Regions from separate parts of the Rhizobium sp. CF142 genome, predicted to be linked through region 1. Evidence: predicted binding sites of a transcription regulator. Region 1 holds the regulator's gene; each other region holds the start of a gene.

Region 1 (3,210 bases):
GCTTGCCGAGCACGTTCTTCATATCCCAAGGCGCCAGGAACTGGCCCTTCTTGACGTTGATAACGCGGCCGGTCTTTGCCGCAGCCACCAGGAGATCCGTCTGACGAGACAGGAAGGCCGGTATCTGCAGGATGTCGACGACCTTGCCCACTTCGGCGCATTGTTCTTCAGTGTGGATGTCGGTCAGAACCGGAATGCCGAGTTCCTTCTTGAGATCGGCAAAAACCTCCAGCCCCTTTTCAAGGCCGACACCGCGTTTGCTCGACAAGGAAGAGCGGTTCGCCTTGTCGAAGGAGGTCTTATAGACGAGCCCGATGCCGAGCTTGGTGCACAGTTCCTTCAACGTGCCGGCAACCATGAACGCATGGTCGCGGCTTTCCATTTCGCAAGCGCCGGCAATCAGCGACAGGCGTGCGGCATTGGAGAAGGTGACCTTGCCGGCGCCCTCGCCGACCGTCACAACGGAATTGGTAGTGGAGCTCATGATGTTTCCTCGAAAGCGAAGAGCACGCCCTGGCCGGGCGCGGGCTTCACCAGAATACGGTTGCCCTTGCGTGTGTAGGTCACCCCGTTAGCAGCCAAATGCGCTTCTGTCACGGCCAGATCGCCAACCGCAAAGAGGATTGCCCGGCCGCGCAGGCCGCGATCGATATCCGGCGTCGCCAGATCGAAATAGGCCTCCAGCCCCTGCGGGGTCATCAGGCTGATCTTTGCGTTCCCGGTGGGCACGTCCAGCCCGAAACTCGTGACATCAGCAGAAGCTGCTTTTACCGCCGAGCGAAGGAACTCGCCGAAGGCTGTCGGCTCGGAGGCTGCGAGCGCGATCTCGGCAATACCTGTCACGCCATTGGCGTGGGCCTCCAGCACGCCGCGATCGGCGGGAAGCGGGTTGATGCGTTCGACAGCGAAGAGAAAGAAATCCGGTGCCCGGAGGTCGGCAGCGAAGGCAAGCCGGAAGCCGGCAATGCTCTCCGTGCCATCCGGCATTTTCACAGGGCGTTCGAACTGCAGCACAGAACCGGCACTGATGCTGCCCTTCACGAATCGAGCATGTTCGTGCTTTGCATCCGCTGTGGCGAAGGCGATGGCGGACAGCCCCTCGCTGCCGCAGCGGAAGCGGAAAGCCTGATCGCGGGCCGTGAAGACATTGCCCTCACGTGCCGTCACCTCGCTCTCCTCGACGCTCGCAACACCGAGCGGCTCAAGATAGGTTTTGTCGGCAAAGAAAACGCAGGCATTCTCCGTGCCGAAGGGATGGCGGGCATCGGGCGCGACGGTAAAGCCCAGCTTGCCCAGCCTTTCGCGGGCTAGGTCGATATCGGTAACCGGCAAAACGAGATGATCGATCGGAAGCGTGTCTTGGCTCATCGGTTCTTCTCCCAGCAGTGACAAGGAGATGTGCTTCAGCAAGTCTCATGAAACAAGGCCAGACAGGCATAAGGGCGATAAAAATCAAATTCTCGACAGATTGAACAGAAGTTTTACGAAAATTTAGCTACTTGCGGAACACATATGGAACATATAGTGTCCGTTCTGGATTTGTTTCAAGACTGGGGAGACGCCATGCTCACGCGCAAACAACAGGAACTCCTTCTTTTCATTCATGAAAGGATGAAGGAGTCGGGCGTTCCACCGTCTTTCGACGAGATGAAGGACGCACTGGATCTGGCCTCGAAATCCGGTATCCACCGGCTGATCACGGCGCTCGAAGAACGCGGCTTCATTCGCCGGCTTCCGAACCGGGCGCGCGCGCTCGAAGTCATCAAACTGCCGGAAGCCTACAGCCCGAGCCTGCAGCCTCGGCGCGGCTTTTCGCCGAGCGTCATCGAGGGCAGCCTCGGCAAGCCCCAGCCCGTGGCACCTCCCGCCTCGGCAAAGCCGGCACCTGCTGCCGATAACGGCAATGCGGTCTCCGTTCCCGTCATGGGCCGCATCGCCGCTGGTGTTCCGATCTCGGCAATCCAGAACAATACGCATGACATCACCGTTCCCGCCGATATGCTCGGCTCCGGTGAACATTATGCGCTGGAAGTTCGCGGCGACTCGATGATCGAAGCCGGAATCTTCGATGGCGACACGGTCATCATCCGCAATGGCAGCACGGCCAATCCAGGCGATATTGTCGTCGCGCTCGTCGATGACGAGGAAGCAACGCTCAAGCGTTTCCGCCGCAAGGGCGCATCGATTGCGCTCGAGGCTGCAAACCCCGCTTACGAGACCCGCATCTTCCCGCCGGATCGCGTCAAGGTCCAAGGCAAGCTCGTCGGTCTTATTCGCCGCTATCACTGACCGGCGACAGATTAGCGTCTGCGAATGTGTTGCTGCGCCAATCATAGGCGCGGTGGCGTATCCAGGGTCGCCCCAATGTGTCGAATGCGGTTGCGACCTCAACTCCCTTATCGGTGAATCGAAGTTCGACAGAACCTGTCTTGCGCAGCGTCTCGCCGGTAAAGAGCAGCGCGCCGGAATGACAACGGTCGAAGCGCAATCGGACAGGGGTCACGACAATATCAGCCGTATCACAGGCTGGCCCGAGATAGGCAGCATTGTCGATGACGGTCAGTTTCTTTCCATTGCCGAGCAAGGTGGTGCACCAGGCGCCCTTCAGGCAGGAGAAACGTGACGACGGGCTAGTGGCGACTGCCTGTCTCATTGCCTCTCTGGCTTCATTCCGTTGATCGGGTGACAGTTGCAGTCTTTTGCCGTCAGGCGCAGTGGGCGCCTTGGCAGCCTGGAGCATAACCGGCTTCTGATGCTCTTCGACGGCAAGTGCCCTCTGCCATTGTTCGAAGATGAAGGCGGGCGGCTTTTCACGGTTCGAAGCCATCGCCTCTCCATCGATTATAGCGACCAGGCCGCCATCTTCAGAGATGGCGATGTCGGGCATCGCCTCCGACGGAAGCAGCACAACAGCGAGCGTTGAGACCGCGACAATTGCCGTTCCCATGTGCCGCAGCCGGGTTCTGAGGAGGGTCAGCAGCAGAAATCCGAAAACGGCGGTCGGGAAATACCAACCGGGCAAGCGACCTATATCTATGTTGCCACCCCATCCCGCTACTGCCTTTGCGATTGTGATCACCAGATCGAGCCCGAAGCCTGCCACCTGCCATAGCCAGCCGTCCAGACCAAAAGGCATCAGGAGCATTGCCAGCATCCCGGCCGGCATGACGATGAAGGAAATGACCGGCATGGCCGCGAGATTTGCCGGAA
Region 2 (3,210 bases), on a different contig from region 1:
ATTTCCTGAGCCAGCTGCCGGCGAAAATGGATGTGAGCGAAACGGTGTCCGTCGTCATCATGGCGCTGACGCTCTCCTTCATCGCGACGATCTTCCCCGCCTGGCGCGCCTCTCGCCTCGACCCCGTTCAGGCCCTTCGTTACGAATAAGGTCGTGATTCAAGGTCATGATCCAAGGCCCAATCCAAGGAATGCCGCATTCATGAAACGCAACGTCGTTCTCAAGCTTTCGGGCGTCGAGCGCCACTACGGGCAGGGCGAAACGCTGCTGACCATCCTCAAGAGCGCGGATTTCTCCCTGACGAGCGGTGAGATGGTAGCGCTGGTAGCGCCTTCGGGCACCGGCAAGTCGACGCTGTTGCATGTTGCAGGGCTGCTGGAACATCCTGACGGCGGCGAGGTAACGGTCAACGGCCGCCCCTGTGATGGCCTCTCCGATGACAAGCGCACGGCGATCCGCCGCGGCGAGATCGGCTTTGTTTATCAGTTCCATCACCTGCTGCCGGAATTCTCGGCGCAGGAAAATATCATGATGCCGCAGCTCATCGCCGGCCTCCCATGGAAGGAAGCGAGCGAGCGGGCGAAGATGCTTCTGGATTATATGCGCATCGGCCACCGCGGTACGCATCGTCCGGGCGAGCTTTCCGGCGGTGAGCAGCAGCGCGTGGCAATCGCGCGCGCCGTTGCCAATGCGCCGAGCCTGCTGCTCGCCGACGAGCCGACCGGCAATCTCGATCCGGAAACCGCCAGCTATGTCTTCGACGCTCTGGAGGCTCTGGTGCGTCAGTCCGGCCTTGCCGCGCTGATCGCCACACACAACCACGAGCTTGCCCGGCGCATGGACCGGCGCGTAACGATCTCCGACGGCAAGGTCGTGGATTTCTGATTATCAGGGGATAATCAGCCCGCCGCGATAATCGAGCTCATAGGCCTTTTGACCATCGACAAGGATGAATTCGTGGCCACGGAAATGCGTGCAGTCGCCTTCGCTCGTATCGACATAGCGCCCCAGCGAATGATCGAAGACCATGCCGCCGAGGAAGCGGCCCTGCTTGTAGAGCTGTGACAGCGCGGCGCTAATGATCGTGCCGGCGACAGTTCCGTCGATGATCCCGGGCTCGATGATCCGTCCGAAATAATTCATCGCCCAGACCGGCTTTTCCTCCAGCCACACTACTTCCTGGCCGGCAAAATCCGTACCGCCGAAATAGCTGTCGAGATATCGCCAGATGCCGCGCTTGTAGCCGAGGTCATGGGCGCCGATCCGATAGGAAGGCTGCGCCTTGGCGCCGGCAACATATGTCTGCGATTTGGCTTCGACAATGAAGCCGTTGAGTTCCTGCGTGTCCATCGTCCCGCTGCTCCGATGTTAACCATGTCCCGCACAAGCGGGGGGTAAACCTGTTGACAACAGAACATACATGGAACAAATTAAAAACATAAGAGCAAAGGAGAGCCAAATGACTGACATGATCCGTGATATCGCAGCATTCACCTCCATCGCAATGTTCATTGCCAGCTTCTCGCTGATCGTCATGGCAATGTAAGAATTCAGGGGACCGCATGGCTGCCATGCGGTCCTGAAGCGGGACTTTGTCTGGACAGAATCGCCTTCAATGCCGACAATGCGCATTCTTCATTGATGCAGTTGGAAGGGCATGTCATGGCGGATGCTGAACAGGGTGCGGTCGGCGGAAAGCCGGGCTTCGTCCATCTGAGGGTCCATTCCGCCTATTCGCTGCTCGAAGGCGCGCTGCCTCTCAAAAAGATCCTCTACAAGGCGTCGGGCGACAGCCAGCCGGCTATTGCCATCACCGATACCAACAATCTCTTTGTCGCCCTGGAATTTTCCCAGAAGGCGCTGGACGACGGTCTGCAGCCGATCATCGGCTGCCAGGTGTCGATCGATATGGAAGACGGCCTCGACACCGAAAAACGGGGAGGCCAGCAGGCGCTGATCAAACTGCCTTCGATCGTGCTTCTGTCCGCTACGGACGCCGGTTACGAACGGCTGGTCGATCTCGTCAGCCGCGCTTATCTCGGCGGCGAGAGCAATCAGGCTATCCATATTCGTTCCTCCTGGCTTGAGGAAATCGGCACCGAAGGCCTGATCGCTTTGACAGGTGCCTCGACCGGCCCTGTCGACATGCCGCTTAAGGACGGCCATGCCGCTGCGGCAGAGACGCGACTGCTGGCGCTGAAGCGCCTCTTCGGTGACCGGCTCTATGTCGAGCTCCAGCGGCACGGAACCTACGACAAGCGCCACGAACAGAAGATCATCGGCCTTGCCTACAAGCATGATCTGCCGCTGGTGGCGACCAACGAAGCCTTCTTCCCGACACGAGACGATTACGACGCACATGACGCGCTGATGGCAGTGGCCCACAACGCCATCGTTTCCGACGACAGCCGCTTCCGCCTCTCACCGGATCACTATCTGAAGAGCCGTGCGGAGATGGAAAAGCTCTTCGCCGATCTGCCCGAAGCGCTTGATAATACCGTCGAGATCGCAAGGCGCTGCTCCTTCGTGCTGAAGACCCGCAAGCCGATCCTGCCGCGCTTCACCGGCGCGACCGATGATCCCGAGGAGGCCGAGCGCGCAGAATCGCTCGAGCTTCGCCGCCAGGCGGAGGAGGGGCTCGACATGCGCCTTGCCGAGCTTGGAATGTCCGTCGGTTACGAGGAGAAGGATTACCGCGAACGGCTGGAATTCGAGCTCAGCGTCATCGAGCGCATGAAGTTCCCCGGCTACTTCCTGATCGTTGCGGACTTCATCAAGTGGGCCAAGCAGCATGACATTCCGGTCGGCCCGGGCCGCGGTTCAGGTGCGGGTTCACTCGTCGCCTATGCACTGACGATCACCGACGTCGATCCGCTGCGCTTCTCGCTGCTCTTCGAACGCTTCCTCAACCCGGAACGCGTTTCGATGCCGGACTTCGACATCGACTTCTGCCAAGATCGCCGCGAAGAGGTGATCCGCTACGTGCAGCAGAAATATGGTCGCGAGCAGGTGGCGCAGATCATCACCTTCGGTTCGCTGCAGGCGCGCGCGGCACTGCGCGACGTCGGCCGCGTGCTGGAAATGCCCTACGGCCAGGTCGACAAGATCTGCAAGTTGGTGCCGAACAACCCGGCAAACCCGACGCCGCTTTCCAAGGCGATCGAGGAAGAGCCGAAGCTGCAGGAAGAGGCAGCCAAGGAACCGGTCGTT
Region 3 (3,210 bases), on a different contig from region 1:
GATGAAGCGGAAACGGGCTTCGGCCTTGGTTCCCATCAGGTCGTCGACGGCGTTGCGCGTGCCCTCGAAATCCACCTCGTCGATCAGCACCCGCAGAAGCGTGCGCTTGGACGGATCCATGGTGGTTTCCTTTAGCTGGGCGGGTAGCATTTCGCCGAGACCTTTGAAGCGGCTGATCTCGATCTTGGCCTTGCCCTTGAACTCCGTCTCCATCAACTCGGCGCGATGCTCGTCATCGCGGGCATAGGCAGACTTCGCCCCCTGCGTGATCTTGTAGAGCGGCGGCACGGCGAGGAAGAGGTGGCCGCCGCGCACCAGCTCAGGCATCTCCTGATAGAAGAATGTGATGAGCAGCGAGGCGATATGCGCACCGTCGACGTCGGCATCGGTCATGACGATGATGCGTTCGTAGCGAAGATCCTCTTCGCGGTATTTCGAGCGCGTGCCGCAGCCGAGCGCCTGAACGAGATCGGAGATCTGCTGGTTGGCCGACAGTTTCTCGCGGCCAGCGCTGGCGACGTTGAGGATCTTGCCGCGCAGCGGCAGGATCGCCTGATTGGCGCGGTTGCGCGCCTGCTTGGCGGAGCCACCTGCCGAGTCACCCTCGACCAGGAAGAGTTCGGCGCCTTCAGCGGTATTCTGCGAGCAGTCGGCGAGCTTACCGGGCAGGCGCAGCTTACGCACTGCGGTCTTGCGGTTGACTTCCTTCTCCTTGCGGCGACGCAGGCGCTCTTCGGCGCGCTCGATCACCCAGTCAAGAAGCTTCTCGGCCTCATTCGGATTGTCGGCGAGATAGTGATCGAAGGGGTCGCGCAACACGTTTTCAACGAGGCGCTGAGCTTCGACGGTCGCGAGACGATCCTTGGTCTGGCCGACGAATTCCGGCTCGCGGATGAAGACCGAGAGCATGCCGACGGCCGAGATCATGACGTCATCGGTGGTGATCTGGGCGGCGCGCTTGTTCTGTGTCAGCTCGGCATAGGCTTTCAGGCCCTTGGTCAGCGCAATGCGCAGACCGGCCTCATGCGTGCCACCTTCCGGCGTCGGGATGGTGTTGCAGTAGGAATGGACCTGCGGATCGCCGCCATACCAAGTGATCGCCCATTCCAGCGCACCATGGCCGGCGACTTTCTCGCTCTTGCCAGCGAAGATCTCGCGGGTGACGGTGAACTCCTTGCCCATCGTCGCCTGCAGATAATCCTTCAGGCCGCCGGGGAAGTGGAAGACGGCCTTGTCCGGCACGTCGGATCCCTCCGGCAGCACGCCCGGCTCGCAGCTCCAGCGGATTTCGACACCGCCGAAGAGATAGGCCTTGGAGCGGGCCATGCGGAACACACGCGCCGGATCGAACTTCGCATGGTCACCGAAGATCTGCGGATCGGGATGGAAGCGAACCTTGGTGCCGCGGCGGTTGTGCACGTCGCCAAGCTCTTCGAGCCCGCCCTGCGGCACGCCGCGCGAGAAGCGCTGGCGGTAGAGCTTGCGGTTTCGGGCGACCTCGACTTCGAGAGCGTCCGACAGCGCGTTGACGACGGAGACGCCGACGCCGTGCAGACCGCCCGAGGTTTCGTAGGCCTTGCCATCGAACTTACCGCCGGCATGCAGCTTGGTCATGATGACTTCGAGCGTCGACTTGCCGGGAACCTGCGGATGGTTCTCGACCGGAATGCCGCGGCCGTTATCGGTAACTGTCAGATAACCCTGGAGATCGAGATGGACATCGATGAAATCGGCATGGCCAGCCACCGCTTCGTCCATCGAGTTGTCGATGACTTCGGCAAAGAGATGGTGCAGCGCCTTTTCGTCGGTGCCGCCGATATACATGCCGGGACGCATGCGAACGGGTTCCAAGCCTTCCAGAACGCGGATCGAGGATGCGCCGTAATCATCACTGTTCGATGTCGCCGGAGCAGGGCGGGAGGCCGAGGGGGCTGCCGCCGCAGCGGGCCTTTCGGCAGGTGCCGCAGGCTTTGCAGCCTCCTCCTGCTTCTGTGAGAGGGGCATTCCGGAAAAGAGGTCGTTGCTGTCTTCCATGGAACCGTTCAGATCTTATTCTCGTGAAGGGCCGCCGCTGGCCCACAATAGTCACAGTCCGCATCGCGTTTGCGAATCAGGGGGATTCTGACAGAAAGCGCCCCGATACGCGACGCGCCCCGGATTTGCGGAGCTTTTCAAGATGTGATTTGCGTTGCTGGACGCCGAATGGCAAGTCGCGGCAGCTCTCTGGGAACCATCCGCATGCCGATGTCCACAAGTCATTGCACCATAATCACCGCAATTGCGGCCTTTTTCCTGTCCGCGGCCGTCACTGCCGCCACAGCCGATGCCCTGCCGCCCTACAAGGACGATCTGTTTTCAACGCAGAAAGTGCTGCAGACGGGCGATGATGGTGCCTTCGACGTGATCGACTACGACGAGATGCGCGACATCAACGGGCGCGACCAGATCCCGCAAAAGCGGGTGCAGCAGAAATATGTCTCGCTCGGCGTGAAGAAGCTGCAGGCGGACGAAACGCTGTCGCTCGACGGCATCAGGCTCGATGTCACCAGGGTGGGACCCGCTCAGAATGCCGCCTTCACGGTCATCTTCATCCACGGTCGCGACGGCGACCGGCGGCTCGGCGCTAACGACTATTCCTTCGGCGGCAATTTCAACCGGCTGAAGAACCTTACGGCCGGCAATGGCGGCGTCTATTATTCGCCGACCGTCAGGACCTTCGATGCGAGTGGCGTTGCGGCCATCGCCGGGCTGATTCGCTATGCGAGCGCTCAATCACCCGGCCGGCCGGTCATTCTGAGCTGCGCTTCCATGGGCAGCCAGATCTGCTGGGGCATCACGCGCGATGCCGAAAGCGTCAAGCGGATGAAGGGTATGCTGATCATGAGCGGGGTCTCTGATCCGGATTTTGCAAAGAGCCCGTTCTACAAGGCAAAGCTGCCGCTGTGGTTTGCCCATGGCAGCCGCGACCCTGTTTATGCGGCAACCGAGCAGCAGGCGCTGTTCGAAAAGCTCGACAAGGCGAAGTACCCGACGCATTTCACGCTGTTCCAGAACGGCAATCATGGCACGCCGATCCGCATGATCGACTGGCGGAAGGTGTTGAACTGGATTCTGGCGTTCTGAACGGGCCTGCGTAGCGCTTTCAAACGATCATATTCCCCCAACGTTGCGCGGGGCGCTTTCCTTTACCGCAAGCTTTTGCTAAGGCCG
Region 4 (3,210 bases), on a different contig from region 1:
CCCAGCAGGTAGCCGAAGGCGGGAAGATCGGGCATGGTCGTGTCGATGATGTCGGAGCCGCTGCCATAACCGAAGAACAGGATGACGGCGCAGAAGAAGATGCCCCAGAGGCCGGTTTGGAACTGCATGGCCCAGGGATCTTCCCGGTGTGACAGCACCCGCGTCATCAGCGCGAAGACGGCGATGCAGAAGGCGCTGACAACGGGCAGCAGGGCGATATAGCCCACTTGCTCGAAGCTCGGCTGGATGATCAGCATGGCGCCCAGGAAACCGACGGCGCAGGCGCTGTAGCGGCGCCAGCCGATGGTTTCCTTCAGGAAGATGCTGCCGAGGATCGTCAGGATGATCGGCTCGACGAAGAAGATGGCGATGGCATCGGCAACCGCCATGACCTTCAGCGTGGTGACGAAGCAGATCATCGAGATGGTGACCATCGCGCCGCGGATGGCATGATACCAGCTCTGCTTCAGCGAAAACTGGATCTTTGCACCGCGCAGGAAGATGAAAGGCAGCATGGTGAGAGCCTGGATGACGAAGCGGAAGCCGGCCACTTCGGTGGAGGAGATGGTTGCCGTCGCGAGCTTCGAGAAGATGTCGATCAGCGGCGAGATCAGCACCGAGAGCAGCATGAAAAGCAAGCCGAACGTCACCTCGGATGAGGCGGGATGGCGGGTGGAACTCAGGGTCGTCATCTCAGGTCCTTTCGCTCGGGACCGTGCGGATTGCCTCGTCGCACCAAGCGGTGAAATCCGCAATTGCCGTTTCTGCGCCGATCTCGTTCAGCGTTTCATGCCGCATGTCCTGATATATCTCAGTGCTGATACGGGAGAAGCCTTGGCTTTTCAAACGCTTTGACAGCCAGAGCGCGGCTTTTCCATTGTTGGTTGCCGGGTCCTTGCCGCCGCCGACCAGATGGATCGGCATGTTCCTCGGCAGGGTCTCGAGCCGCTCCTTCTCGGTGCCGCGGAAGGTGAGGGCGAAGACATCGAGCCAGAGCGATACCGAAGCATCGAAGCCGCAAAGCGGATCGGCAATATAGGCGTCGACCTCGGCCGGATCGCGCGACAGCCAGTCGAATTCCGTGCGGTAATCGGGGATGGATTTGCCCCAGGCGGAAAATGTCAGCCTCGGCAGCATGTCGCTCGGCACGTCCGAGCCTTTCAGCATGCGCTCAGCAAGCAGGATCGCCTGTGCAGCGCGGCCGGAAAGACCGACGGCGAAATTCGAATTCCAGACGGCAAGGGCTGCGAAACGGCCGGGGAGATCGGCTGCGGCATTGAGTGCGATCAGGCCGCCCATGGAGTGACCGAGCAGAATGACGGGCAGGCCGGGGTGACGGCCCGTGGCAAAAGTGTGCATGGCGGCGATATCGCTGATGACACTCTCAACACCGTTGCGTCTGGCAAAGCGACCGAGCGGTGCATCATCGGCCGTTGTCTCGCCGTGGCCGCGATGGTCATGCGCATAGACATGGTGGTCGCTTGCCGCCATGGCCTCGGCAAAACGCTGGTAACGGCGGGAATGTTCGGCAAGCCCATGCGAAATCATCAGGATAGCCCGTGCTTGCCCCTCTGCAGGTTGGTGATGATAGGCAAGCGAAGCCGCGGCGTTTTGAAGCCGCAATGTCTCGGAAAACATGCATTCCTCCCACGCCCAAAAGACCAGATATCAAGGCAAATGCAATATTGCGGTTTCGCTCATACATAAGAAAAGCATGCTTGCCCCTGCGATTCAGGGTTGCGCAAGCTTCGGCTTCATGCTTGTTTGTTCCTGTATTGTTCTTTGTCGGAGCTATTTCGGGGCTAATAATGGTCAAGTTTCTACTCTCGGTTTCCATCCTGTTCCTTTCGCTGTCGTCAGCCGGTTCCGTATCCGCACAGGAAAGCGGGCGCACACGGTTCATCCTTGCTGCAAGCTGGCAGCCGGCATTCTGCCAGACCAACCAGAAGAAGGCCGAATGCGCCACTCAGAGCGGTGATCGCTACGACGCCACCAACTTTTCTCTCCACGGTCTGTGGCCGATGCGTCAGGACTATTGCGGCGTACCTGATGACCAGAAAGCCGCCGACAAGGACGGCCAGTGGACGAGCCTGCCGGCGGTGAACCTCTCAGCCGAGACGAAGAGCGCGCTAGACAAGTCGATGCCCGGCACGCAATCGGCGCTTGAGCGGCATGAATGGATCAAGCACGGCACCTGCACGAAAATGAGTGCCGACGATTATTTCGCTACCGCCATTGATCTGATGGGCGATCTCAATGCTTCGGCCGTGCGTGATCTCTTTGCTGCCAATGTCGGCAAGGTGCTGAAGGCTGATGCGATCAAGGCGGCCTTCGACAAGAGTTTCGGCGCAGGCGCCAGCGACCGGGTGAAGATGAGCTGCCGGCGCGTCGGCAACAAGCGCGTGATAAGCGAACTGACGATCGGACTTTCGCAGGATGCCGTTTCGGCTCAAGCGAAGGAGAAGGGCCTTGGCGGTCTCATCCAGGGGGCAGGGCAGACTTCCTTCGGCTGTGACGAAGGCATTGTAGATGCTGCGGGCTTCTGACGGAAACATGCCGAAATCCTGACGAAACAGGGTTTCGGCGTTGCCCGCGGGCGTGGTTTCGCCTACATAGCGGCCACGATTTCAAGTTTCCGCCCGGAGCATCCCAGCATGGCACGCCAGTTCATCTATCACATGTCCGGCCTCAACAAGGCCTATGGCAATAAGAAGATCCTCGAGAATATCCATCTTTCCTTCTATCCCGATGCCAAGATCGGTATCCTCGGTCCGAACGGCGCCGGTAAGTCCACCGTGCTGCGCATCATCGCCGGCCAGGACAAGGAATATACCGGCGAAGCCTGGCTCGCCGAAGGTGCGACGGTCGGCTACCTGGAGCAGGAGCCGAAACTCGATCCCAACAAGACTGTGTTCGAAAACGTCATGGAAGGCGTTGCCGCCAAGACGGCTGTGCTCGAGCGTTACAACGAATTGATGATGAACTATTCCGACGAGACGGCGGACGAGGGTGCAAAGCTCCAGGACATTATCGACAGCCAGAACCTCTGGGATCTGGAAAGCCAGGTCGAGATGGCAATGGAAGCCCTGTGCTGCCCGCCGCGCGATGCCGAAGTCACCAGCCTTTCGGGTGGTGAGCGTCGCCGTATCGCGCTTTGCCGCCTGCTCCTGTCGCAGCCGGATCTGCTGCTGCTCGACGAACCGACCAACC

The links. The regulator LexA, encoded in region 1, represses DNA repair genes until DNA is damaged. The targets are predictions, from matches to a motif close to TGTTCNNNNTGTGTTCNG.
Region 2: a site for LexA is predicted at 1,411-1,428, ahead of PMI11_RS27675 (DUF5680 domain-containing protein). Genes of this name have one in related genera too.
Region 3: a site for LexA is predicted at 2,040-2,057, ahead of parE (DNA topoisomerase IV subunit B). Genes of this name have one in related genera too.
Region 4: a site for LexA is predicted at 1,766-1,783, ahead of PMI11_RS28040 (ribonuclease T2 family protein). Genes of this name have one in related genera too.

The regions. Positions count from the first base shown of each region.
Region 1 is NZ_AJWE01000104.1:15,874-19,083, reverse strand. Features, by position in the region: gene kdsA (3-deoxy-8-phosphooctulonate synthase) at 1-484, opposite strand, end outside; gene PMI11_RS24200 (VOC family protein) at 481-1,368, opposite strand; gene lexA (transcriptional repressor LexA) at 1,564-2,289, shown strand; gene PMI11_RS24190 (ComEC/Rec2 family competence protein) at 2,270-3,210, opposite strand, start outside.
Region 2 is NZ_AJWE01000113.1:22,951-26,160, forward strand. Features, by position in the region: gene PMI11_RS27665 (lipoprotein-releasing ABC transporter permease subunit) at 1-149, shown strand, start outside; gene PMI11_RS27670 (ABC transporter ATP-binding protein) at 202-885, shown strand; gene PMI11_RS27675 (DUF5680 domain-containing protein) at 889-1,350, opposite strand; gene dnaE (DNA polymerase III subunit alpha) at 1,663-3,210, shown strand, end outside.
Region 3 is NZ_AJWE01000038.1:32,168-35,377, reverse strand. Features, by position in the region: gene parE (DNA topoisomerase IV subunit B) at 1-2,034, opposite strand, end outside; gene PMI11_RS10780 (phospholipase) at 2,239-3,123, shown strand.
Region 4 is NZ_AJWE01000114.1:37,525-40,734, reverse strand. Features, by position in the region: gene PMI11_RS28050 (DMT family transporter) at 1-692, opposite strand, end outside; gene PMI11_RS28045 (alpha/beta fold hydrolase) at 694-1,638, opposite strand; gene PMI11_RS28040 (ribonuclease T2 family protein) at 1,809-2,546, shown strand; gene ettA (energy-dependent translational throttle protein EttA) at 2,655-3,210, shown strand, end outside.